DNA from 2 places in the Streptomyces sp. NPDC046831 genome. Region 2 is predicted to be linked to the other one. Evidence: riboswitches for the same ligand, from Rfam matches in the RefSeq annotation. Region 2 holds a riboswitch; the other holds the start of a gene.
What was found. Region 2 has a riboswitch for glycine ahead of gcvT (glycine cleavage system aminomethyltransferase GcvT). Riboswitches for the same ligand answer to the same signal wherever they lie in the genome.

Region 1: it holds a riboswitch for glycine, as region 2 does, so the genes downstream of both, gcvP (aminomethyl-transferring glycine dehydrogenase) here and gcvT (glycine cleavage system aminomethyltransferase GcvT) in region 2, are expected to answer to the same signal.

What each region holds. Positions count from the first base shown of each region.
Region 1 is NZ_JBEYXZ010000024.1:99,732-106,283, forward strand. It holds gene gcvP (aminomethyl-transferring glycine dehydrogenase) at 321-3,206, opposite strand; glycine riboswitch at 3,381-3,475, opposite strand; gene ABZ920_RS20895 (PRC-barrel domain-containing protein) at 3,599-3,970, shown strand; gene ABZ920_RS20900 (DNA polymerase IV) at 3,892-5,355, opposite strand; gene ABZ920_RS20905 (MerR family transcriptional regulator) at 5,563-6,246, opposite strand.
Region 2 is NZ_JBEYXZ010000036.1:35,242-41,793, forward strand. It holds gene ABZ920_RS25440 (ABC transporter substrate-binding protein) at 1-499, opposite strand, end outside; gene ABZ920_RS25445 (ABC transporter permease) at 570-1,577, opposite strand; gene ABZ920_RS25450 (enhanced serine sensitivity protein SseB C-terminal domain-containing protein) at 1,903-2,697, opposite strand; gene ABZ920_RS25455 (enhanced serine sensitivity protein SseB) at 2,920-3,711, opposite strand; gene ABZ920_RS25460 (AAA family ATPase) at 3,985-4,674, opposite strand; glycine riboswitch at 4,852-4,951, shown strand; gene gcvT (glycine cleavage system aminomethyltransferase GcvT) at 5,146-6,273, shown strand; gene gcvH (glycine cleavage system protein GcvH) at 6,424-6,552, shown strand, end outside.

The DNA of each region.
Region 1 (6,552 bases), on a different contig from region 2:
CCGGACACGACCGCACGCTCAGCGGCACCGCCGCGGCCCCGTGCCGGACACGACCGGACGCTGAGCGGCAGACCGGACGAGCCCCCGCTCGAAACACGACCGGACGCTTGGCGGCACGACGCGGTGAGCCGCCCTCGGGACACACCAGAACTTGGCGGCACGGCCTGGTTGGCCCGCGCAGGGCACAAGCCGGACAGCGCCCTTCGCGGCCCGACCAGCCCCGCCAGGCGGCACCCCGGGACGAAATGCGCGCCCTCGGACACACCAAGGGCTCCGCCCGGCCCCCGGAAGAGGGGCCGGGCGGAGCCCAGGTGCCGTGCTCAGTCCTCGTACGCGTCCAGCGGCGGGCAGGAGCAGACGAGGTTCCGGTCGCCGAAGGCCTGGTCGATGCGGCGCACCGGCGGCCAGTACTTGTCGGCGGCCGTGACGCCGGCCGGGAAGACGGCCTCCGCACGGCTGTAGGCGTGCTTCCACTCGCCGCCGAGGGCGGCCGCCGTGTGCGGGGCGTTGCGCAGCGGGTTGTCGTCGGCGGGCCACTCGCCGGAACCGACCTTCTCGATCTCGGCGTGGATCGCGATCATCGCGTCGCAGAACCGGTCGAGCTCGGCCAGGTCCTCCGACTCGGTCGGCTCGATCATCAGCGTGCCGGCCACCGGGAACGACATCGTCGGCGCGTGGAAGCCGTAGTCGATCAGCCGCTTGGCCACGTCGTCGACGCTGACGCCGGTCGCCTTGGTCAGCGGGCGCAGGTCGATGATGCACTCGTGCGCGACCAGGCCGCCGGGGCCGGTGTAGAGCACCGGGAAGTGCGGCTCCAGGCGCTTGGCGACGTAGTTGGCGGACAGCACGGCCACCTGCGTGGCGCGCTTGAGTCCCTCGCCGCCCATGAGGCGGACGTACGCCCACGAGATCGGCAGGATGCCCGCCGAGCCCCACGGCGCCGCGGAGATCGGGCCGACGCCCGTCTCCGGGCCGGCGGCCGGCTGCAGCGGGTGGTTGGGCAGGTACGGGGCGAGGTGCGCGCGCACACCGACCGGGCCGACACCCGGACCGCCGCCGCCGTGCGGGATGCAGAAGGTCTTGTGCAGGTTGAGGTGCGAGACGTCGCCGCCGAAGTGGCCCGGCTTGGCCAGCCCGACCAGCGCGTTGAGGTTCGCGCCGTCGACGTACACCTGGCCGCCGGCGTCGTGCACGGCCGCGCAGATTTCGGCGACGTGCTCCTCGAAGACACCGTGCGTGGACGGGTAGGTGATCATCAGCACCGCGAGCTCGTCGCGGTACTGCTCGATCTTCGCCCGCAGGTCCTCGACGTCGATCTCGCCGTCGTCGGCGGTCCTGACGACGACGACCTTCATGCCCGCCATCACGGCGCTGGCGGCGTTGGTGCCGTGCGCGGAGGACGGGATGAGGCACACCGTGCGCTGCTCGTCGCCGTTGGCGCGGTGGTAGCCGCGGACGGCGAGCAGACCGGCCAGCTCCCCCTGCGAACCGGCGTTCGGCTGGAGGGAGACCTTGTCGTAGCCGGTGACCTCGGCGAGACGCTCCTCCAGCTCGTGGATGAGCGTGAGGTAGCCCTCGGCCTGCTCGGCCGGCGCGAAGGGGTGCAGCTGCCCGAACTCGGGCCAGGTGACCGGCTCCATCTCGGTGGTCGCGTTGAGCTTCATGGTGCACGAGCCCAGCGGGATCATGCCGCGGTCGAGCGCGTAGTCACGGTCGGCGAGCCGGCGCAGGTACCGAAGCATCGCCGTCTCGGAGCGGTACTGGTGGAAGACCGGGTGGGTCAGGTAGTCGTCCGTGCGCAGCAGGCCGTCCGGAAGGGTGTCCGCGGCCGCCTCGTCCAGCGCCTCGACGTCGCCCTGGACGCCGAAGGCGCCCCAGACGACGGCCAGCTGGGCCCGCGTGGTCGTCTCGTCGCAGGCGACCGACACGTGGTCGGCGTCGACGAGGCGCAGGTTGACGCCGTGGTCGCGGGCCGCGGCGACGATCTCGGCGGCACGGCCCTCGGCCCTGACCGTCACGGTGTCGAAGTACGCGCCGTGCACGACCTCGGCCCCGCCCGCCTGCAGACCCGCGGCGAGGAGCGTGGCGTAGCGGTGGGTGCGCCGGGCGATGGTCCGCAGGCCCTCGGGGCCGTGGTACACCGCGTACATGCCGGCCATCACGGCGAGCAGCACCTGGGCGGTGCAGATGTTGCTGGTCGCCTTCTCGCGGCGGATGTGCTGCTCGCGGGTCTGCAGCGCGAGACGGTAGGCCTTGTGCCCGTCGGCGTCGACGGAGACGCCGACGAGGCGGCCGGGCAGGCTGCGCGCGAAGTTCTCGCGCACCGCCATGTAGCCGGCGTGCGGCCCGCCGAAGCCCATCGGGACACCGAAGCGCTGGGTGGTGCCGACGGCGATGTCGGCGCCGAGCTCGCCGGGGGACTTCAGCAGGGTGAGGGCGAGCAGGTCGGCGGCGACGGTGACGACCGCGCCCAGCTCGTGCGCCTGGTCGATGACCGGCTTCAGGTCGCGCACCGCACCACAGGCGCCGGGGTACTGCAGCAGCACCCCGTTGATGTCACGGCCGGCGATCTCCGTGGGGATGCCCTCGCTCAGGTCGGCGACGACGACGTCCACGCCGGTCGGCTCGGCCCGGGTCCGGATGACGGCGATGGTCTGCGGCAGCGCGTCCGCGTCGACCAGGAACAGGCCCTTCTTGTTCTTGCCCATGCGCCGGGACAGCGCCATGGCCTCGGCGGCCGCGGTGCCCTCGTCGAGCAGCGACGCGCCGGAGGTCGGCAGGCCGGTCAGCTCGGCCACCATCGTCTGGAAGTTGAGCAGCGCCTCGAGGCGGCCCTGGGAGATCTCCGGCTGGTAGGGGGTGTAGGCGGTGTACCAGGCCGGGTTCTCCATGACGTTGCGCAGGATGACGGGCGGGGTGAACGTCCCGTAGTACCCGAGGCCGATCATGGAGCCGAGGACCTGGTTGCGGTCGGCGAGGGAGCGCAGCTCGGCCAGCACCTCGGCCTCGGTGCGCGCGCCCGGCAGGGCGAGCCCGTCGGCGTTCTTGATCACGTCCGGGACCGCCGCGGCGGTGAGCTCGTCCAGCGAGCCGTAGCCGACCTGCGCGAGCATCTTGGCCCGGGCCTCGTGGTCGGGGCCGATGTGGCGCTGCTCGAAGGGCGTACCCTGTTCGAGCTCGGAGAGCGGAATGCGATGGGCGGTCATTGCGGAGGCCTCCTGGTCTGACGCGACCTTCGGGGGCACCACGGCACGGGTGCCCGGACGGCCTCCCCCTCTGTCATCTCGACCTGAGAGCTTCACCGGGTCGCCCGAGGGCTCCGGCTTTCACCGTCGGTGAGGGCGGACGCCGTCGACACCCGCCCTGCTTTCCAGAGTGACCTCGTCCGTGCGGTACGTGGGCCTGAGAGATTCCGGGGAGGATTTGCTCCTTCGGCGCCTCCGGTGTCACCGGAGGACTCTCCCGCACGGGGTCAGCAGCCGCTGCCAGCCTACCAGCGGGCCCGCCGGCCGGGCCCTCGAGTGGCCGCCGTGACGATTGTGCTCTTTCGTAGTGCTTACGGATGAGGTGCGAACCATCGCGACGCTGTGGAGGGCCCGTGCGAACCGAAATCGACCCGCGCAATCTGATCGGACGCAAGGCGTTCGACCGCGACGGCAACAAGATCGGCACCGTGGACGAGGTGTACCTCGACGACGCGACCGGGGTGCCGGAGTGGGCGGCGATACGCACGGGCCTGTTCTCCCGGGACGCCTTCGTGCCCCTGGCGCCCAGCGAACTGGTCGAGGGCACCCTGCGCGTCCCCTTCGACCGCGCCCTGATCAAGGAGGCCCCCGACTTCGGCGTCGGCCGTCACCTCTCCCCCGAGCAGGAACTGCAGCTGTACCACCACTACGGCCTCGACGTCGCCTCCGCTCCCCCGGTCCCCGACCACGAGTTCGGCAAGCTGGCGGGCTCCGAGGAGACCTGAGCGCCGGCTCCGTCCGGCCCCGCGGAGACCCCACCGCCCTCCTCACCCGGTCCCCGCGGCACCAGCGGGAGCGGATCCGCGGGCTCCAGGTCCGGATCGCCGACCCGGAACGTCCGCACCCGCCCCGGTGCGGAGTAGGGCGTCTCGAACCGGACGGTGACACGGCCCAGGCCGCTGCCCTGCACCCAGCCGTGCCCGTGCAGCGCGTGGCGCACGTCGTGTCCCGCGGGCCAGCGCCGCTCACCGGGTTCCGGCTGCTCCTGCGACGGCTCCTGCTCCGCCGGCTCCTCCGCGAGTCCGGCCTCGCGCACCCCGGCCGCCTGGGCGAACAGGTCCTCCTGCGTGTAGTCGGCGAGCCCCGTGACCCCGACGCCGAGCAGCCGCACCCCGCCCGTGGTGTCCACCGAGTCCAGCAACCGGGCGGCCGCCTCCCGGACGACGGCCGGGTCGTCGGTGGGTCCCCGCAGGGTCTCCGACCGGGTCAGCGTGGAGAAGTCGTACCGCCGTACCTTCAGCACGATCGTCCGGCCCGACAGCCCGGCCCCGCGCAGCCGCCGCACGCACCGGTCGGCGAGCCGCTGCACCTGGAGGCCCACCCGGAGGCGGTCGTGGATGTCGACGTCGTAGGTGTCCTCGACCGAGACCGACTTGGCCTCCCGCTCGGCGACCACGGGCCGCTCGTCGTGCGCCAGCGCCATGGCGTACAGCGCGTGCCCGTGCGCCTTCCCCAGCAGCCGGACCAGTTCGTCCTCGCCCGCCTCGGCGATCTCGCCGACCGTGTGGATGCCCGCCCGCCGCAGGTGGTCGCCCGTCGCAGGCCCCACGCCCGGCAGGGTCCGCACCGGCATGGGTTCGAGCAGGGCGCGCTCGGTGCCCGGCTCGATGAGCACCAGGCCGTCCGGCTTGGCCTGCTCGGAGGCGATCTTTGCGAGCATCTTGGATGCGGCGAGACCCACGGACCCCGTCAGTCCCGTGACCGCCCGGATGTCCGCGCGCAGCTTCGTGCCCACCGCCCGCGCGGACTCGGCGTCCCACGCCGCTCCCCCGGCCTCCAGGTCCACGAAGGCCTCGTCCAGGCTCAGCGGCTCCACCAGCGGCGACAGCGCCCGCAGCAGCCCCATCACCTGCTCGCTGATCGCCCGGTAGAAGGCGAAGCGCGGCACCAGGTACGCGGCGTTCGGCGCCAGCCGCCGCGCCTGCGCCATCGGCATCGCCGAGTGCACCCCGAAGACCCGCGCCTCGTACGACGCGGTGGCGACCACACCGCGCGGCCCGAGACCGCCCACGACCACGGCCTTCCCGCGCAGGCTCGGCTTGGACGCCTGTTCCGCCGAGGCGAAGAAGGCGTCCATGTCGAGGTGCAGGATCGTGGGCGCGGTTCTCACACCTCCGATGCTGCACCACGCCACTGACAGCACCGCATCCCGGGCACACCCCGGCGGGCCGGGACGCTCAGGAGCGGAGGAAGAGCCGGAGGACCGGTGACCACCGGAGGGCGGCGTTCGATCCGCCGCGAGCCCGACGGACCGGCGAGGCGAGCCAGGCGGCCCCACGAGGCGAGCCAGGCGGACCGGCTACCCGGCCGACCCGCGTCAGACCGCCCTGTTGCGCCGGCGGGCCAGTTCGTCGGCCGGGTTGTGCCCGACCAGCGTCTCCCCGGTGTCGACGCGCTCCCCGTGCAGCTGCGACAGCGCGTTCTCCACGTCCCGCCAGACGACGCCGACGGCGATCCCGAAGATGCCCTGGCCGCCCTGGAGCAGTGCGTGGACCTCGTCGGGCGAGGTGCACTCGTACACCGTGGCGCCGTCGCTCATCAGCGTCAGGCGCTCCAGGTCGTGGAAACCCTGCTCCCGCAGGTGCTGGACGGCGGTGCGGATGTTCTGCAGGGACACCCCGGTGTCGAGGAAGCGCTTGACGATCTTGAGCACGACCACGTCGCGGAAGCTGTACAGGCGCTGCGTGCCGGATCCGTAGGCGGGCCGCACGCTCGGCTCGACGAGACCGGTGCGCGCCCAGTAGTCCAGTTGCCGGTAGGTGATGCCGGCGGCCGCGCAGGCCGTCGGGCCGCGGTAGCCGATCTCCTCGGACGCCATGGACGTCGCCCCTCCGCTGCTCGGCACGGCCGTCGGTCGCTGCGGAGCGCGGTCGGCCGCACCGCCGTGCTGGGCGTGCCCCCAGCCGGGGCGGGGCCGAGAGCTGGGAGGAGGGTACGGACCGCTTCCCCCGACACCGCGTCCGGGGGCACCCCCAGCCGTACCGTCGCCGCTGCTTCCCACGCCGACCTCCGTCCTCGACCTGCCTTCTCGACGGTAGGCAGTCACCAGGGGCGCGTCAACGATCGCCACACTCGGCACGCCGAGTGATAATCACCCTAAGAGTGGTTTCCCGAACCCCACCGCGGGGAAAGGCTAGCCGAATGCCCTGGCCGGAGCCGCGGAACACCACCAGACCAGTGGCATGTGCCGACGGACGTCCGCCCGCCCGAGCCCTGCCCGGTCCCACCCGGAAACCGGCGCCCGGACGACCGCCTCCCTCCAGCCCCCGCCCACGCCCGTCGGGGCCGTACGCCCCGGGCGTGCGGC
Region 2 (6,552 bases):
GCCCGCCGGACAGCACGTCCTGCGCCCACACGCGCTCGATGCCGTACTTGACGTCCTTGGAGGTGATCGGCTTGCCGTCCTCCCAGGTGACGCCGTCGCGCAGCGTGTACGTGTAGGTCTTGCCGCCGTCGGTGACCTTGGCGAGACCCGTGGCGAGGTCCGGGGTGAGCTCGGCGCCGGTCTTGCCGGGCTCGGTCTTGTTCGTGACGAGCTGACGGCTGTAGTAGCGCGAGAAGTTCCACATGAAGCCGTAGTAGCCGCGCGTGGTGTCCCACGAGTCGGCGTCCTGGGCCGCACCGAACTTCAGCACGCCGCCCTTCTTGGCCGCGGAGGCCTGGGCGATCTTGTTGTTGGCGGCGTCGAAGCCGGCCGCACCGTTCTTCGAACCGCCCTTGCCGTCGTCGCCGCCGCCGCACGCCGCCGTGGTCAGCAGCGCGGCGACCACGGCGGCAGCGGCCATGGCCTGCTTGCGCCGCCCTGAGGTGCGTTGGGTAGTCACGATCTCGGATCCTCCGGTTTTGATGAGAGACCCCGTGGGCAGTGCCACGGGAGGCTTGGGGTACGGCAGTTCAGCGGGAGCCCTTCGGGTCCAGCGCGTCGCGCACGCCGTCGCCGAAGAGGTTGAAGGCAAGAACGGTGATGAAGATCGCCACGCCCGGGATGACCATGTACATGGGGTCCGAGTCGTAGTAGTCGATCGCGCTCGAGAGCATCTGCCCCCAGGAGGCCGTGGGCGGCTTGACGCCCACGCCCAGGAAGCTGAGTGCCGCCTCGGTGAGGATGTTGGTCGGGATCATCATGGTCGTGTACACGATGATCGGCGCGACGAGGTTGGGCAGCAGCTCCTTGAAGAGGATGTAGAAGCGCCCGGCGCCCAGGGAACGGGCGGCCTCGACGTACTCGCGCTCACGCAGCGAGAGTGTCTGGCCGCGCACCACGCGTCCGATGTAGGGCCAGCCGAAGAAGCCGATGACCAGGATCATCACGAAGACGCGTACACCCGTGCCGGTGAGACCCAGCATCGCGTTGGGCATGACGGAGACCAGCGCGATGATGAACAGCAGCTGCGGAAAGGCGAGCAGACCGTCCATCACGCGGCTGATGACCGCGTCGACCCAGCCGCCGAAGAAGCCGGCCAGGATGCCGAGGATCGTGCCGAGGACGACGGCGACCAGTGCGGACAGGAAGCCGACCAGCAGGGAGATGCGGGCGCCGTGGACGATGCGGGCGAAGATGTCGCGGCCGCTGACCGGCTCCACGCCGAAGAGGTGGTCGCCGCTGATGCCGCCGAGGGAGCCCGTGGGCGTGCCGAACAGCGGGTCGATCAGGTCCTCGTGGTGGGTCTCCGGGTCCTGGCCGACCAGGTGCGCGATCACCGGCGCCAGGATCGCGACCAGGATCAGGAAGAGCACGACGACGCCGCCCGAGAGGGCGAGTTTGTCCCGCTTAAGGCGTTCCCAGGCGATCCGGCCCAGGGAGCGTCCCTGGACGGCCTTCGCGCCGGTGGTGGCTACCGCCGCTTCGTCGGCCGCGCTCGGGGCCGCTTCCGCGGTCGGCTCGTGCAATGGTGCCGTCATCAGGCAGGGACCCCTCTCAACCGGCGGTAGCCGGCCCGCACTTGCCGCTGTGGCGGCATGATCAGTCCGTCGTACACAGGGGTAGGAACCCCCTTGTTGCGGGAGTCTTCAACGCTTTGGCGATCTGTTGCCAGACTTGACGGTGAATGGATGCGTAAACGTGATGCTGTCTGGGGTGTTCCGTTATCCGGACAGTGGGTAACGGGGGTCGGACGCGGACCAGTTGGGGCAATCAGTGAGATAAGCGGATGTTTCCCCTGCATCTACGCGCGAAGAAGGGCTCCCGGATCCGGAAGCCCTCGGTGCCGGCGGACGCTGCCGCGCGTCAGTAGCCGCCGCGGGCCGGCGGGTAGCCGTACCCGGTCGCCGGCGGCTGCGCGGGGGCGCCGTGCGCCTCGCGGTCGTAGAACGGGCGGGCGTTGGCACGCAGCCACATCGCGACCGGGTCGTACTCGTCGGACATCGCGACCGTGGAGACCGGCAGGCCGTCGGGGACGGCGGCGACGGACTGCTGCATCATCGCGCGCACCGAGTCGACGGCCGGCGGGGAGGTGTCGTACACGTCGAGGCCGATGGCCAGGTACGGCGCCCCCAGCGCGGGCTGGACCCAGGCGCGGCGCAGCGAGCGGACCGCCGGGGTGCGGTGGGCGTTCTGCGCGAGCAGGGCGTAGAACTGCGCGACGTCGATGGCCGGTTCGGACAGCCGCAGCGGTCCGGCCGGCTGGCGGTCCAGGCCGGTGGCGATGCGGCGCAGGTCGAGCCAGGGGATGCCGACGCCGCCGCCGGGGGCGTGCGGGTTCAGCCAGAGGCCGTAGTGGTCGGGGTAGAGGGTGCGGGCGACGTCGAGGCCGTCCACCACCTCGTACGACCGCATCCAGCCGCTGGCCGACAGCTCCTGGGCGGAGGTGACGCACGGCGCGTAGCCGTGGCCGTCGACCTCCATGTGACCGTACTGCGCGTCGGGGGAGCCGGCCTGGCCGTGCCAGAGCAGCATCCACACCTGGCCGGAGGAGGGCGTCGCGAGCGCGCGCAGGAGTGCCTCGTAGGCGTCGTACCGCCCGGGCGTCACCTGGCGCAGCATCTGCTCGACCTGCCCGGCCGCGGCGGTGCCAGCGCTCACCTTTTTACCGCCCCTTCATACAACCAACACTCCGACCGAGCCGTGCGTCCGGTGCCCCGGCAGGCCGCGTTCACGCGACGTCGCCCGGGAGCCACTAGCTTAAGCCGACGCGCAGCGCCGGACAGGCCGCCGTCGGCCCGCGACCGCGGATCGCCCGGGCCGCCGGCGCCCTCAACGGCCGCGCCGCACGCGGCCGCCGCCCGCGCCGTGGCCGGGGCCCCGTCAGCGGCCCTGCTGGTAGAAGGGCCGGACCGTCCCGCGCATCCACTCCCCCACCGGGTCCTGGGCCACGTCGAGGAGGACCAGGTTCACCGGCCACGCGACCGGGACCCTGCCGAGGGCGCGGCCGAGCGCCTCCAGCGGCCGGGCCCGCAGGTCGCCCTCCCACTGCGACAGTTCCACGCCGACGAACATGACCGGGTCGGCGGTCTCGACGGCGGCGAGGCAGCGGCGGGCGGTGAGCACCACGCCGGTCGCGGCGAACTCCGCGGAGGCGGCGGCGAGGAAGTCCACCGGGTCGTCCTGCCAGTCCGGTTCGAACAGCCGGACCCGGCCGCCGCTCACCGGGCCGTCCAGCGACGTCCGCCCCGCCCGGCACAGTTCGGCCACGGCCGGCGGGGGCAGCGGCACGCCGACCACGCCCTCGGGGTTCAGGGCGATGCCGACCTGCGGCGGCAGCCCGCGCGCGAACTCCACGGCGGGCGCGACGGTGCAGGCCATGTGGGCGCCGGCGACCTGCCGGAACTGCTCCTCGGAGCTGAAGACCGGCACGTACGCCTGGCCCTCGATCTCCAGCGTGGGCAGGTCGAGCGGACCGCTGTGCGGTCCGCCGCCGTTGGGCAGCGGCACCCAGACGAAGCTCCGGCCGAGCACCTCGATGATGCGCCCGCCGGCCGAGGGGATGCCGAGCGACGCCGACAGCACCTCCTCCAGCTCGTTGCCGGGCCAACCGCCGTGCGGCTGGGGGTGCGCCTGTGCCGGGAAGTCAGCGGGGATGTCCGCCGGGAAGTCCATCTGCCTACCGCCTGCTGGGAACCACGGGTGTGGCTGAAAAGGCTAACGGGTGCCGCGCCGGCCCCTGCGGGCCCGCACCGCCGGAACGGGCCCCCGCGGACCGCACCGCGGAACGGCACCCGCGGACCGCACCGCGGAACGGGAGCGCCGCCCCCGGGGCCACGCGGCGTCCGCGCCCGTCCGGGCGGCCCCGCGCCGGCTCCGGCACGGCCGCACACCCGTCGGGCGGGGGACCCCCGCGGGCGGACGCCGCCCCCTTGCCGTCCGCCCGCCTCATCCGGTGAAGTCGATGCGCCGCAGCGTGTCCGCCGCGTCCCGGTCCAGCAGGACGGCCGAGCCGCAGCCGTCGGGCAGGCGGCCCCGTTCGGCGGCGCGCAGCAGGCGCTCGGCGGCCCTGCGGTGGCGCAGGAAGGCGTACCGCGAGACGCCGCGGCCGCGCTCGCGCTGGCCGGCCAGGGCCGCGGCGGGCGGGACGTCGAGCAGCACCAGGTGCAGCGTGCCGCCGCGGCGGCGGGCGGCGCGGGCCAGCCAGTCGCGCACCCAGGCCTGCGTCCCGCAGTCGTGCACCACGACCCCCTCGCCGGTGCGCAGGGCGCGGCGCAGCCCCGTGTAGTGGGCGAGCCGGACGAGGGGCCGGTAGACCGCGTACGGCAGGAACCGCGCGAGCCGGTCGTCGAAGCGGTCGCGGGTGTCCTGGGAGTCGATGCGCCTGCCCCGCACCGCCCGGCGCATCAGGGTCGACTTGCCGCTGCCGGGCAGGCCGGTCACCACGACGAGGTCGCGGGGCCCGAAGAGCAGGGCGCGCGGACTGCGGCCGGCCCGCCGGCGCAGATCGCGGACGACGGGCGCGGGGCGCTCGCCGGCCCGCGCGCGGGCCTGGGCCGCCCGGCGCCCCGGCAGGGCGAATGCCCGTTCGGGCAGCGCGAGTGGCGGAGCCGTGGCGCGTGCCGTGGTGCTGTTCACCGTGATCGCCTCCCCTGGGGTGGTCACAGATCCCCTCCCCCTCCAGTGTAAAAAGAAGGTAATACCCGGTGTCTCGCGTTTTCGTGCGCGTACCGCCACAAGCCGGTTACAGATGCGGTCCTGCCAGGAGCGTGCGGGCCGTGCAATGATGTCCGCGCCAACTGCATACCGGCCGTTTGAATCCGCGCGGGAGAGTCCCCGGCAGCCGTTTCGCCGGGGCGCCGAAGGAGCAAGTCCCTCCCTTGAATCTCTCAGGCCCCGTTACCGCGCGGGCGAGGCACATCTGAAAAGCGGGCCGCCGGTGCGGCCCCACCCAAGGTGCAAGCCGTGACCCGGCCGCGGTTCCCTCCCGCGGACCGGCGGTCATGGCGAACCTCTCAGGTTCCGATGACAGATGGGGAGGAACGTTCCTCGCCCTGCCTCCGCCGGCTTCGCCCGCGCGGGGGACCCCCATCGCCTGGAGACCGACCGATGAGCAGTACCGAACCCTCACAGAAGCGCCGTACCGCGCTCGACGCGCTGCACCGCTCCCTCGGCGCCACGATGACCGACTTCGCCGGCTGGGACATGCCGCTGCGCTACGGCTCCGAGCGGGACGAGCACCTCGCCGTCCGGACCAGGGCGGGCCTGTTCGACCTGTCCCACATGGGCGAGATCACCGTCACCGGCCCGCAGGCCGCGCCGCTGCTGAACCACGCCCTCGTCGGCAACATCGCCTCCGTCGGCGTCGGCCGCGCCCGCTACACCATGATCTGCCAGGAGGACGGCGGCATCCTCGACGACCTGATCGTCTACCGGCTCGGCGAGAGCGAGTACCTGGTCGTCGCCAACGCCTCCAACGCCCAGGTGGTGCTGGACGCGCTCACCGAGCGGGCCGCCGGCTTCGACGCCGAGGTGCGCGACGACCGCGACGCCTACGCCCTGATCGCCGTGCAGGGACCGCAGTCCCCCAGCATCCTGAAGTCGCTGACCGACGCCGACCTCGACGGCCTGAAGTACTACGCCGGCCTGCCCGGCACGGTCGCCGGCGTCCCCGCGCTGATCGCCCGCACCGGCTACACCGGCGAGGACGGCTTCGAGCTGTTCGTCGCCCCGGCCGACGCGGAGAAGCTCTGGCAGGCGCTGACCGACGCCGGCGCCCCCGCCGGGCTGGTCCCGTGCGGGCTGTCCTGCCGCGACACGCTCCGCCTGGAGGCGGGGATGCCGCTGTACGGGCACGAGCTGACGACCTCGCTGACCCCGTTCGACGCGGGCCTCGGCCGGGTGGTGAAGTTCGACAAGGAGGGCAGCTTCGTCGGGCGCGAGGCCCTGCTGGCCGCCGCCGAGCGCGCCGAGAACGACCCGCCGCGCGTGCTGGTCGGCCTGGTCGCCGAGGGCCGCCGCGTCCCGCGGGCCGGCTACCCCGTCGTCGCCGGCGGCGAGGTGATCGGCGAGGTCACCTCCGGCGCCCCCTCCCCCACCCTCGGCAAGCCGATCGCCATGGCCTACGTCGACGCCGCGCACGCGGCGCCGGGCACCACGGGCGTCGGCGTGGACATCCGGGGCAGCCACGAGCCGTACGAGGTCGTGGCGCTCCCGTTCTACAAGCGCCAGAAGTAGGCACCGGCGGGCGGGGACCGCCACCGCGCGCCCGGCCGCCCGGCGGCCCCCGGCCACACGTGTGACACCGGGCACTTTCTCCCCGCTCACCAGCACCTTCGTCCCTCCCCCCGTCACGAGCACCGACCCGCGTACAGGAGAATTCACGCCATGAGCAACCCCGAGCAGCTGCGTTACAGCAAGGAGCACGAGTGGCTGTCGCCCGCCGAGGACGGCGTCGCGACGATCGGCATCACCGAGTTCGCGGCCAACGCGCTCGGCGACGTCGTCTACGCCCAG